Regions from separate parts of the Alteromonas sp. KS69 genome, predicted to be linked through region 2. Evidence: predicted binding sites of a transcription regulator. Region 2 holds the regulator's gene; the other holds the start of a gene.
The links. Region 2 encodes ArgR, which controls arginine synthesis, uptake and breakdown. Its sites were predicted from a motif close to ANTGAATANNTATTCANT; they were not measured.
Positions count from the first base shown of each region.

Region 1: the regulator ArgR is predicted to act here: its motif matches at 3,182-3,199, upstream of C7Y69_RS12655 (aspartate aminotransferase family protein).

Region 1 covers NZ_PYHU01000017.1:112,511-119,447, forward strand. Annotated here, with positions in the region: gene trpS (tryptophan--tRNA ligase) at 28-1,035, shown strand; gene C7Y69_RS12645 (anthranilate synthase component II) at 1,066-1,641, shown strand; gene C7Y69_RS12650 (HDOD domain-containing protein) at 1,873-3,039, shown strand; gene C7Y69_RS12655 (aspartate aminotransferase family protein) at 3,365-4,573, shown strand; gene astA (arginine N-succinyltransferase) at 4,598-5,635, shown strand; gene astD (succinylglutamate-semialdehyde dehydrogenase) at 5,653-6,937, shown strand, end outside.
Region 2 covers NZ_PYHU01000015.1:92,473-99,409, reverse strand. Annotated here, with positions in the region: gene C7Y69_RS11930 (type 1 glutamine amidotransferase domain-containing protein) at 1-255, shown strand, start outside; gene C7Y69_RS11925 (TonB-dependent receptor domain-containing protein) at 432-1,601, opposite strand; gene C7Y69_RS11920 (TonB-dependent receptor plug domain-containing protein) at 1,598-3,031, opposite strand; gene argR (transcriptional regulator ArgR) at 3,796-4,260, opposite strand; gene mdh (malate dehydrogenase) at 4,500-5,438, shown strand; gene C7Y69_RS11905 (methionine sulfoxide reductase) at 6,206-6,937, opposite strand, start outside.

The DNA.
Region 1 (6,937 bases), on a different contig from region 2:
AACAACGTTAACGTACAGGTACACATTATGAGTAACAAGCCTATTGTATTAAGTGGCTGTCAGCCTTCTGGACAACTTACCCTTGGTAACTACATGGGTGCGCTTAAACAGTGGGTTTCCATGCAAGACGATCATGATTGCCTATATATGTTGGTAGATTTGCACGCCATTACGGTTAGGCAAGATCCTAAGCAATTGTTTGAGGCCTCGCTTGATGGACTAGCTCTATACCTTGCCTGCGGTATTGATCCAGAGAAAAGCACATTATTTTTGCAGTCTCACGTGCCTCAGCACGCCCAGCTTTCATGGGTGCTAAATTGTTACACCCAAATGGGTGAACTAAATCGCATGACACAATTTAAAGATAAGTCGGCAAAAAACGAGAATAATATTAATGTTGGCTTATACGGTTATCCGGTATTAATGGCCGCAGATATTTTAATGTACCAAGCAGACAAAGTACCTGTTGGTGATGACCAAAAACAACACCTTGAGCTTACCCGTGATATCGCAAATCGTGTGAATAACTTGTACGGCGAAATATTGCGCGTACCTGAGCCTCATATCCCTGAGTTCGGCGCTCGTATCATGAGCCTACAAGAGCCTGAAAAGAAGATGTCGAAGTCTGACGTTAACCCAAATAACTTTATTGGTTTGCTTGAAGATCCTAAAAAGATTACTAAGAAAATTAAACGCGCGGTAACCGATTCAGACGAGCAAGCTGACATTTACTTCAATCCACAGGAAAAGCCAGGGGTATCGAACCTACTTACTTTACTGTCGCTGTCGACAGGTAAGACGATAGATGAGCTGGTTCCCGCTTACGAAGATAAAATGTATGGTCACTTGAAGGGTGACGTAGCAGAAGCGGTAGTGGGACTACTAGAGCCAATTCAGCAACGCTATGCCGATATTCGTACGAATCGTGACTACTTAAACGATGTTATGCGAAATGGCGCTGAAAAAGCATCAGCCCGCGCAGAAGAAACCCTTAAAAAGGTGTATGAAGCCGTTGGTTTTATTCCAAAGCCTTAATTAGTGTTGCATTGAACAGGTTAGATTGCCGTGTTGCTGTTAATTGATAATTTCGATTCATTTACTCACAATCTAGCCCGTTACCTTACTGAATTAGGTGCTTGCGTTAAAGTGGTGAGAAATAACGCCCTAAGCATTGCCGATATAGAAGCCTTATCGCCAAGTCATTTAGTGATTTCACCCGGGCCCTGTACACCTAATGAGTCAGGAATTAGCGTAGAGGCGATTAAGCACTTCGCTGGGAAAATTCCTTTACTTGGTGTGTGCTTAGGCCATCAAGCCATCGGCCAGGTTTTTGGTGCTTCTGTTATCGGTGCAAAAGAAATTAAGCACGGCAAAACCTCTGCGCTCTTTCATAAAAACCGAGGCCTGTTTAATGGGTTTGAACAAGGTTACGCGGTAACTCGCTATCACTCATTGGTGCTTGATGAAAACCACTTCCCTAACGTTTTAAATATAGATGCGTGGTGCGTGACTGATGATGGGGAAAAAGAGATTATGGGAATCTCTCATAACGCACTCCCTATCTGGGGTGTACAATTTCACCCTGAATCCTTACTAACCGAGTATGGTCACGATATTTTAAATGCTTTTCTAAATGCTTAGGCCGTCAGTCTTATTTATTCTGCCAAGGGTTCAGAATAAACTTAAGCTATATGGCTTCCTGCCGATAAAAAAGTTCTGCAGTTATTCGCATTTGGCGTTGTTTTTGTTTACTTTTTATAGGTTAATCAACAAAGCGCCTTTGTAAGTAGTATATTTAGGAAGTAGGGCGACCCAATGCACGGCATCTATGAACAGACGCACGAACAGTTACTTAGCAGGAGCTACTTTGAGATGACGACCCCAGCATCGACCCCGCCGCCTATCGATGAGCGCTTTGAGAGCCTATTAATTTCTCCAGAGCTTGCGATGAAAATGCTGGGAAAGCGTGGTCCTGGTGAAATCAGCTTTGAACAATCTGAACAAGGTGACGCCCGCAGACAATTACTTCACGTAGAAAAAGTCGCTATTGAGAATAAGCGCCTAAAAGCGCAGTCTGATGCCTCATATACCGAAACAGTTAACCATTACTTACATGAAGTGTTATTAGGTGAGCTTACCGAGCAGTTATCGTTTACCTCAGACGTATTCAACAACACATTGAATTTAAGTGACGACACTGGTGCATTACTCGATGCGCTCTCGGTACGCGCCGCATCGGTATCAAAACTAGAACCTATTGCAGCTAACTTACCTTGGCTTTATGACGAGTTGATGCAAGTCGTGAACTCTCCGGCTTTTAGAAGACGAGACTCCAAAGGTAGGGTAATCGTGGTGGAAACTTTCAGAACGGCACTTAGCTTCTTAGGCATTGAGAATTTACGCCTGCTTATTCCTTCTCTTATTGTAAAACGTGCCATGCCTCAGGTAACCGACCCGTACCCTTGCATTAAACTTAAACTCACTCAGTTTGCGCACGGCACGGCGGTATCCGCTAGGCACCTCGCGCCGCACTATAAGCTTAACCCGGTTCAGGCTTATAGTTTTGGTATGCTCAGTCAATTAGGTCGCTGTGCCATCATCCGCTTGTACTTCAAGTTGTTTGATAAGGTGCAGCTTCACCTATTGACCGAAAGCCAAAAAGACAAAGAGCGCATGCGTCATGAAGCTTTATTAAAGCTGGCACCATCGGCGAATTACCTAATTGCATTACAAGATGAATATGCTGATGCATTATCCGCCGACCTTATTGAAAACATGATGTTGAAACGCTTATTTATTGGTGATGCGATGCGTCAATGTGTCAACAGAGAGCCCTGTGAAGTAGGCTCCATGTCTAAGCTTCTACATCAAGCTCGCACCTATTCGAAGGTAAGAATGCTGCATCAATCACGTATGGTTGAAGTGGCAGAGGTAAAACCAATGATTAAAGAACAAGAATATCCATCAGGTGCATTGGAAAAACTAAGATCTGTTGATATTTTCACCCTTCCTTTATCAAGGGAGGAAGAAAACAGCTAATTTTTTGTGGATATTCATGCAAATTAGCCAAATATCTCCTTTTACCCTCATTTGACCCACGCCAGATCAACGCGCTCTGGCTGTGAGATTACACACCTAATTCACCTTTTAATTACACTATTCCTAAACAATATGGCTTAGTAGTAAATAGTTATTCACTTTTCCTGCAAATTAAGCCAGAGTCCTTGTATATAAAGGGCTGCAGCCATTCACAAACAAGACAACTCCTTAAAAAAATGGCATACTCTCCGGTAATTTCGTTTATTTTTCCGCCTGCTCGAGGTCTATTGTACCGACACGGGCGCTTAAAACAGAGGTAACAAAAATGACAGTAACTCGCGCAACGTTTGATGAAGTGATGGTGCCTAACTACAATCCTGCGGGCATGGTACCCGTACGCGGAGAAGGTTCGCGTGTATGGGATCAAGATGGTGCTGAGTACATCGACTTCGCTGGCGGTATTGCCGTGAACGTACTAGGTCATTGTCACCCTGAACTCGTTAAGGCGCTTAACGAACAAGGCAGTAAGTTGTGGCACTTGAGTAACGTATTCACCAATGAGCCAGCCCTTCGCTTAGCCTCTAAACTGGTCAATGCCACGTTTGCAGAGAAAGTGTACTTTGCTAACTCAGGCGCAGAAGCCAATGAAGCCGCATTAAAATTAGCACGTCGTTTCGCATTAGATAACTACGGTGAAGATAAAAACCAAATTATTGCCTTCAACAAAGGGTTCCACGGCCGTACTTTCTTTACCGTAACCGTTGGCGGACAGGCCGCATATTCAGATGGTTTTGGTCCTAAGCCTGGTGCTGTTGAGCATTGCGACTATAACGATTTAGCCGCTTTCGAAGCATTAATCTCAGACAACACATGTGCCGTTATGATGGAACCCCTTCAAGGCGAAGGCGGAATCATCTCTCCTGATATTGAATTTATCAAAGGCGTGCGTGAGTTGTGTGATAAGCACAATGCCTTGCTCATTTTTGATGAAGTGCAATCGGGTGTTGGCCGTACTGGTCACCTGTATGCCTATATGGGCTTAGATGTGACACCTGACATTTTAACTACCGCAAAATCGTTAGGCGGTGGCTTCCCTATTGGCGCTATGCTAACCACTACTGACATTGCCGCGCATTTAAAAGCAGGTACGCATGGAAGTACCTACGGCGGTAATCCACTAGCCTGCGCTGTAGCTGAAAAAGCCTTTGATATTGTTAACCAGCCTGAAGTACTTGAAGGCGTGCTACACAAAGAAGCCTTGTATCGTGAGCTTTTAACAGCCATCAACGACAAGTACGAGGTATTTTCTGAAGTACGTGGGCAAGGTATGTTGCTTGGCTGCGCGTTAAACGAAAAATACCAAGGCCGCGCTCGCGACTTTATGATGGCCGCAACAAAAGAACACCTTATGTGTTTAATTGCTGGCGCTAACGTTATTCGTTTTGCTCCTTCTTTGGTTATTCCTGATGAAGATATTAAAGAAGGTCTAGCCCGCTTTGAACGTGCCGTTGCCGCTGTTGTGAACGCCGAATAAACGCCAATTTAGCGAGTAGCGAACATGAATATAATTCGCCCTATTACACAAGCTGATTACCAGGCTTTGTACGACATTGCAGTAGAATCAGGTATTGGGTTTACCTCGTTGCCGGTTAACGATGATCTGCTGCATAGAAAAGTCGACCGTGCGCAAGAAGCTTTCACCAAAGCTAACGTGACCCAACCCGGTGATGAGTCGTACCTGTTTGTTATGGAAGATACGACCACCGGCGAAGTAGTGGGCACTTCAGGTATTGAAGCCGCCGTAGGCATTGATGATGCGTTTTACCACTATCACTTGAGTAAAGTGGTACATGCCTCTCGAGAGTTAAACATTCACAATACGGTTGAAATTCTGACCTTTTGTAATGACTACACTGGGGTTACTGAGATTTGTACGCTGTTTTTAAGAGAACAAGCCCGAGGCGGAATAAACGGGCGTTTTCTCTCGAAAGTACGCTTCTTATTTATGATGGAGCACCGTGAACGCTTCTCTGAAACGATTATTGCCGAAATGCGTGGTGTAAGTGATGAAGAAGGCCGTTCGCCTTTTTGGGAATGGCTTGAAACCCACTTTTTCTCAATGGACTTTCCTACTGCCGACTACTTAACCGGTATTGGTAATAAGGTGTTTATTGCAGAACTGATGCCTAAATACCCTATTTACGTCAATCTATTAAGTAAAGAAGCACAAGCGGTTATTGGTCAGGTTCATGACAAAACCCGCCCTGCCCTGCAGCTACTTGAAGGTGAGGGATTTAGCTGTCGCGGTTACGTCGATATTTTTGATGCAGGTCCTACGGTAGAGGCCAATCTCAGTCATATCCGAACAGCACAGTCTAGCTTAAAAATGCCAATTGTTATTGATGACGCGGCGGCGGCACAAGGCCAAACCCACTACATCATTAACACCTCTGTTGCAGACTTTCGCGCGGTAGCCACCGAAATAGGGGTTAACGAAGAGCAAAATATTGCCGTGCTTTCGCGTCAGGCTGCAGCCGCTCTGAATGTGCAGGAGGGCGACCATGTTCGTCTTGCACCTGTAAAATTCAGAGACTAATTGAAGGACACTTTTTTATGTTACATACACACTTTATCGACGGTCAATGGGTGACCGGTGAAGGGCACAACCTAGCCTCAATCGACCCCGCTAAAAACCAAGTTATTTGGGAAGGTAAGTCAGCCTCTCCTAGTCAAATTGACTTAGCAGTGAAAGCCGCTCGTGCCGCTGCCCCTGCATGGGGAATGATGACGGTTGAAGAACGTTTAAGCATTATTAAGGTATACGGCGAAAAGCTAGGCGAAGCGAAAGCGCACCTAGCTAAAGTGATGGCAAAAGAAACCGGCAAACCTGAGTGGGAAACGGCCACAGAAGTGGGCGCCATGATGGGTAAAATTGCTATTTCTGAAAAAGCATATTTCGAACGTACCGGCAATGTGGAAAACCCTATGCCTGTAGGTAAAGCCTTCATTCGCCATAAAGCCCATGGTGTTGTAGCCGTATTCGGCCCGTATAATTTCCCTGGTCACTTACCCAATGGTCACATTGTACCTGCGCTTATTGCAGGTAATACCGTGGTATTTAAACCAAGCGACTTGACCCCTATGGTTGCCGAAGAAATGGTTAAACTATGGGAACAAGCAGGCTTACCAGCTGGCGTACTAAATTTAGTACAAGGTGAAGTTGAAACCGGTAAAGCGCTAGCGTCACACAATGGTATTGATGGGTTATTCTTTACCGGAAGTTCACGTACGGGCAAAATTTTACACGAACAGTTTGCGGGTCATCCAGGTAAAATTTTGGCCCTTGAAATGGGCGGAAATAATCCGTTAATAGTGAAAGACGTAGCCGATATTGATGGTGCGGTTCACGATATCGTGCAGTCGGCCTTTATTACGTCGGGACAACGCTGCACCTGTGCACGCCGTTTGTTTTTGCCTGCCAATGCACAAGGTGATGCCACATTAGCCCGTCTTCTTGAAGTCACTAAAAACATCAAAATTGATGACTATGACGCAGAAGATCAGCCTTTCATGGGCGCAATGATTTCAGCCAATGCTGCAGCATCTATGGTTAAAGCGCAGCAAGAACTTGAAGCTCTAGGCGGCAAGGTGTTGTTGCGATTAGAACAGCCTGATCCCCAAAAGGGTTTCGCCACCCCAGGTATTATTGATGTCACTGACATGCTATCTAAATTGCCTGATGAAGAGCACTTCGGCCCATTGCTTAAGGTTATTCGCTACACCGACTTTGATAGTGCAATTGAAGAGGCGAACAATACCAGCTTTGGCTTATCAGCAGGATTGCTAGCTGATAACGAAGAAGACTACCGTTACTTTTTTGCACGTATTCGTGCAGGCA
Region 2 (6,937 bases):
GTAAAACGCGCCGATGGTGAATTTTTTATTAACGGCAAAACCGTTACTGGCTTTTCAAATAGTGAAGAAGACGCAATGGGGTTAACCGACGTAGTGCCTTATTTAGTGGAAGACGCGCTTATCAGTAAGGGCGGTAAGTATGAAAGTACCGACGACTTTGGCGTTAAAGTGTGTGTTGACGGTCTGTTGGTAACCGGACAGAATCCAGCATCATCAGGCCCCGCGGCTGAAGCGCTTATTAAGGTACTTTCGTAGGGTACTTCAAGCACTTACACTACTCACTTAGCCCGTGTTGTCTAATTGACAGCTGGTATAACGGGTTTATAAAGCGTTAATGATTACGAAAGTAAGAAAACGCCGCTGACTGTGTTCTATCTCAAACAGATTAGAGATAGAACACAGGAAATGCGGCGTTTTTTATAAGTTAAATGTTAGAAGCTAGCTTGAACATTAAAACTCATTGTACGTCCTAGTGGATCATACAAAGAGTCATCATATCCGCGCCATTCCCCAGGTGCGTACTCTTCAAATTCATCGGTAATATTCGCAATTCCGGCAGAAACCTTCACATTATCGTTCACATGATATGAAACCGTCACATTATGTTTAAAATAATTGTCGGCGTAATCATAGTAATCGTAATAGGTTTCACCGTTGGCACCGATGAATAGCGTTCTCCAAGATGCCGTCCATTTATCGCCGTCGGTCCAATCTACCGTCAAGTTAGCGCGATTATCAGGATAGAACAATTCACCTGCCCACTCAGTACCTTCTTCTTCGTAACTAAATACATGGGAGTATTCAAGGTTGACACCAAAATCACCAATTTCAGTGGCCAGATCGTAGTTCGCGGTAATATCAAAACCGTTGGTCTTCACTTCTGAGTAGTTTGTGTAACCAGAGGTAATCGATGTAATTTTACCATCGCTATCACGAACGATACTGCTAGACGTACCATCTAAGTCAGCAGCAATTAGGTCATCTACGTCGATATCTTCGATTTTATTTTCGTAATCATATTGGTAGTAAGACACTTCGAGTGATAAATCATCAGTGACATCGTAAACCACACCAAGCGTAAGCGACTCAGAGTTTTCTGGGCTAAGGTCTGGGTTACCGCCGTAATAGGTTAGGTGTTGCTGACCTGATGAGCAGTAACTATCGTCGCTACCAGGGTTATCTAGTGTATCGCAGTAATAGGTATCGTATGCGCTTGGGAAGCCGTAAGAGATGGTCGCGAACATTTCACTCATTGTTGGTGTACGGAAAGCTTCTCCCCAGCTAGCACGAAGTAAAAGTGACTCAGTTGGGCGCCAGCTGATACCTAGCTTAGGTACGGTATCTGAGAACTCAGAGGTTGAAATACTTTCGCCTGTATCCCCTTCAAGCTCGTACCCGTCGTAACGAAGTGCAGCAGATACTTCCACTTCATGGGGTAGTTCGATAGCAAACTCAGTATAGTAAGACTGTCGCTCACGAGTCGCATACACGTCGTCACCGCCCGAACCGCCTGAAATAATACCCAAGCCCGATTCAGGGTCAGATATCTGCTCAAAATCAAGGTAAGAGTACTCAGCGCCGAAAACAGCACTCACTGTCATGAAGTTATTCGAGAAACTTCGCCAGAAATGCTGCCGTCAATAATGTCACGCATCTGTGTAGACTGGTAGGTGCCAGTGTGATCAGCGCTAGCCAATAGCTCAGCGTTATAAGCAGACCAGTCGTCGGTACTTAAACCTTGAACATTAAATAAATCCAACTGTTCAGTATCAATTAAATCTTGTACAACTGTGTCGTTAACTAAGTTGTAATTGAATACCTCTTCTTTTGCAGACGTGCGTTGGTAATAAACTTGCCAATCCCACTCATTGCCACCAATGTCGGTATAGCCTTCAAGGCCTGTCACCATTTCAAAGGTGGTTTTTTCTGTGGTGGTGTCTCGTGTTCCCAAACTAGACGTTCGGAAGTAAACAGAGCCATCTTGACCATAAGGGTTCATTGCGTTATCCGCATCGATGGTCAGCGAAGATGTAGATACTGGGGTAGCAGCATAACGAGTGTCTGTAGATGTCTGTAGTGCAGAGAAACGAGTAATAAGTTGCAAGTTCTCTGCTAACTCGTACTCGATTTTAGTCATTAAAGAGTTTTTCTCAGACGCGCCATAAAGCCAAGTGGTATTACCGTAGTAATAACCACAACGATCAGATTCAATCGATGTGTCAGCCACATCGCCACACAAATCTTCGTTATAAAGATACGAACTAGTATCTGTATCATAGAAATTGGCAACAGGGCTGTAGGTTGAATAGCTATCTAGTGCATTTTCGCCTGAAACCGCTACATCGCTGACTTCTTGAGTGTTTTCATGCTCCGCAATGAAAACGATACTACCTTTGTCATTGGTTACGCCGGCTGAAAAGTTATATTTGCTTGAGTTCCCGCCATCTGCTCCTGGATCTTCAAAGCTGTAGCCTACATTAACGCCATCGAACTGTTTCTTGGTAATAATATTAATTACGCCTGCAACGGCATCTGACCCGTAAATGGCCGATGCGCCATCGCGAAGAATTTCAATGCGCTCAACAATCGACATCGGGATCATCGACATATCAGAAGATGAACCACCATCGTATCCTAAACCTGGTAGACGACGACCGTCCATTAGTACCAAAGTAGCGCCAGCCCCCAGACCACGTAAATTTACTTCACTTGACGCAGATGCGCCGCTGCCGTAGCCAGATTGTCCGCGAAATGAACCGAAAGTGTTAATCGAAGAGTTACGTAATACTAGGGCAACCGATGTATCACCAGATAACGCGATAGATTCAGCAGTAATAACCGTAACGGGAGATACTGACTCTAAATCCACTCGTTTAATACGAGAGCCAGTAACTTGGATTTTTTCTACAGGTTCAGCTGAATTTTCGTCATCTGATTGTGCGAGGGCCATTGGTGCGGCAAACAGGCTAGCGGAACCCGCCAGTAATAGTCCGCGCTTCACCGCAGTGCTGAGTTTATTTGTGTCAAACATTTTAATTCCCCTTGTCGAAGGTGATTACAATTTGTAATTACATAGACGTTTATTAGTTTTTATTTTGAGCAGATGTTTTCTGTCGGGAGAATTAAGCACTTCGTCGTGCTATTTGGCAATTTACAAAGTGTATAATTTGTTCTATTTAGACCTAATTTACTTTATTTATACGCAGAGCGATGAAACCTTTACGGTTCTATACATTGGTAAAATAAATATTACTTTTTTCTCTCTTAATATTTATTTAAAGGTAACGCTGTATATTAATTAAAATAGAAATGAAGAAGTAATGTGAGGGGGTAAATAGTGTGTAGATATTGTGTATGAATTTTGTGGGTTTAGCGCAGAAAAGGCGCAGGTTTTGCGCAAATTCAGTATAGTTAAATCTGGCTTGAAGTAAAAGTGGGTGAGGGCGTTTCAGTACAGATTGAAAAGTGGAAGAAAGTTACTGTAATTACAATTAATGACAATGGTATTTTTGTGGGTTTTAGAATTTATACGTTGGTGAATAATAGGATGTTTTTAGTGGTGGTGATATTATTTAATTTTAAAGGTTGAGTTTAAATGTTGCTGTTTTTATCTAAGGATGGATTTTATAATTAATTTCTAGTTTTCAAATTCTTTACTTTTCTTTTCTTACTCTTTTCTGAGTCTGTGATAATTTAAATACACAGCTACCAAGTTGTTTTGTATCTCCCTGGTACAAATTCTTTACCGCCATCTTGTGATGGCGGTTTTTTTTGCTCAAAAATTAAGGCTGTGCCTTAGACATTCTCGAATAGGTCTTCCACACGTTGTCGTAACTCTTCAATAAGTGTCACGTCGGCAGGGGCGATAAAAATAGTGTCGTCGCCGGCTATGGTGCCAAGTACACCATCTTTTTTGCTTAATGAGTCAAGCAAGCGTGCAATGAGTTGCGCTGCACCTGGGCTGGTGCGAATAATCACCATCACATTATTATGCACAATGTCGAGAACAAGTTGCTTTAACGGGCTTTTAGCGGTAGGCATACCCAGTTCAGGCGGCAGGCAGTACACCATATCGCCACGGGCATTGCGGGTACGTACCGCGCCAAACTTACTTAGCATGCGGGAAATTTTAGATTGACTAATATTGTCATGACCTTGAGTTTTAAGGGCATCCACTATTTCACCCTGGGATCCATAGCTTTCCGCTTTTAAAATTTCTTTAAAGGCTTTAATCAGTTGCTCTTGTTTTGCGTTGGCCATAGCGTCCTGCACAGTAGTTAGCGGTAATAAGTTAAATGGTCATTAACGATTTATCATATATTGTGCCTTACAGGTGACCTTTGCGCAATTTAATTGCATAATCATGCATGATAGTGAATATCAACGTAAAAATGCCTTAAATGGCCGTATTAAGACCATCAGATGATTGAGTTTTCCCCCGCGTTGCATTAGTGTGACGTTCCGTTTAAATACGTGAGTAATCCCATAGGAGAAATGGTATGAAAGTAGCCGTGTTAGGTGCTGCCGGTGGTATTGGCCAAGCGCTGTCTTTGTTGTTAAAAACACAATTGCCAGCTGGTTCTGAGCTAGCGCTTTACGATGTAGCGCCAGTTGTTCCTGGTGTAGCTGTTGATTTGAGCCACATCCCAACTGCAGTAAAAGTAACCGGTCACGGTAAAGATGACCTAGCTGGTGCATTAACAGGTACAGACGTTGTTCTTATTCCTGCTGGTGTTCCGCGTAAGCCGGGCATGGATCGTTCAGACTTGTTCAACATTAATGCTGGTATTGTTAAGAACCTTATTGAAGGTGTTGCTGACAATTGTCCAGATGCTTGTGTTGGTATTATTACTAACCCAGTTAACACAACAGTGGCAATTGCTGCTGAAACGCTTAAAGCGAAAGGTGTTTATAACAAGAACAAATTGTTCGGTGTTACTACCCTTGACGTAATTCGCGCTGAGACTTTCGTTGCTGAGCTTAAAGACGTAGACGTTGCTTCTGTACACGTACCGGTAATCGGTGGTCACTCAGGCACAACTATCCTTCCTTTGCTTTCGCAAGTTGAAGGTGTTGAGTTCTCTGATGATGAAGTTTCAAGCCTAACGACTCGTATCCAAAATGCAGGTACTGAAGTTGTTGAAGCTAAAGCTGGCGGCGGTTCTGCAACCCTATCTATGGGTCAAGCAGCTGCACGTTTCTGCTTATCATTGGTTGCAGCAATGCAAGGTGAGAACGTGGTTGAATACACTTACGTTCAAACTGACGACAGCGACGATGCTGCATTCTTCGCTCACCCTGTTCGCCTTGGCGCAAACGGTGTTGAAGAAATCTTGCCATACGGCGAGCTAAGCGAATTTGAAGAAAAAGCGAAAAACGACATGCTTGAAGGCCTTCGTGGCGACATCAAGCTAGGCGTAGATTTCGTAACTGGCTAAGGATGTATTAGGCTCGGCATCCGATTTGAAATCAAATCGTAGCCACGCCGTAAATACATCCATGTAGGCTCCGCCACCGCATCCATGCGGTGGAGGGGCTACTATTTAATTTCAAACCGTATACCTACCAACACCTACTCATCGCACTCAGTAAAAAATTCTTTTTGTAAGACAGCATCCATGCTGCTGACAGTTTGTTACGACCTTACTAATCCTGCCTTTTTGTTTGTAGGCTCCGCTACTGCATCCTTGGCACGGGAGGGGCTACTATTTAATTCCAAACCGTATACCTACCAACACCTACTCATCGCACTCAGTAATAAATTCTTTTTGTAAGACAGCATCCATGCTGCTGACAGTTTGTTACGACCTTACTAATCCTGCCTTTTTGTTTGTAGGCTCCGCTACTGCATCCTTGGCACGGGAGGGGCTACTATTTAATTTCAAACCGTATACCTACCAACACCTACGCATCGCACGCAATAAAAAATCCTTTTTGTAAGACCGCATCCACGCTGCTGACAGTTTTTCACGACCTTACTAATCCTGCCGTTTTGTTTGTGGCCTCTGCAGAACAGCTCGGCCTAATAAATAGCTACTTCCTATAATAGCCATGCCGGATAACAACCAGCCGTAAATACTTCCCTGTAGGCTCCGCTACTGCATCCTTGGCAAGGGATGGGCTACAATCTAATTTCGAAACGAAATCGACACTGATTTCATACCCATGTGTACGCCGCTATTCTACTTGGGGCGCAGTATGGCGCTTAGTTGTGAATTCTATAGAGGGTAAACGTCATACTTTCTAGTGGTCTGTTTTTATAAACTGAATAAGCATAGCCGTTTAATACATTCGACGACCGAATGGTAAATAACAGTGAGTTGGCAAAAGTGGGATGTGATGTTTTAACGGTATAAACGCTTCCCTCTTTGAGAATATCTTCAGGGTTAAAGCTAGTCTGATTGGTATAGCTGCTACCATTTATAAATCGCACTAAGCGGCCTTCTTTGTTCGGGTAAATCTCAATACTTATGAGTTCATTTTTACCACTAATACGCATAATGCCTACCCACAAGCCAAATATATCGTCAGTAGCTGTGTTAGCTAACGCTTCTATTGAACCTCGGTACATATCGATAAAGTTGCGCACGGAAGATTGGTTCTTCTGCTTATCCAACTGATAGGTACTACTTAAGATAGGCTTATTGTTTTTATTGGTAGTCGATTCTAATACTTGGTAACCGGTGTCTATGTAGGGAGATAAAATTAAATGTTTAACATATCCATCTTCATAAGAAGGAAGTGTTATTTCGCAATTTAGCGTATTGCATTCAATATGGTCATTATCAAAGGGTAGGCGTCGGATATGGCGAAACGCATTGCCTATACCTGCTTCAAACAGGAAGTGTTCCCCGTTTTCATTTATCTGGAGTAATTTATAATTATAGTTAGACTCACTCACGCCTTCCCACAGCCCTGGGGGCAAAGTAAGCGGCTC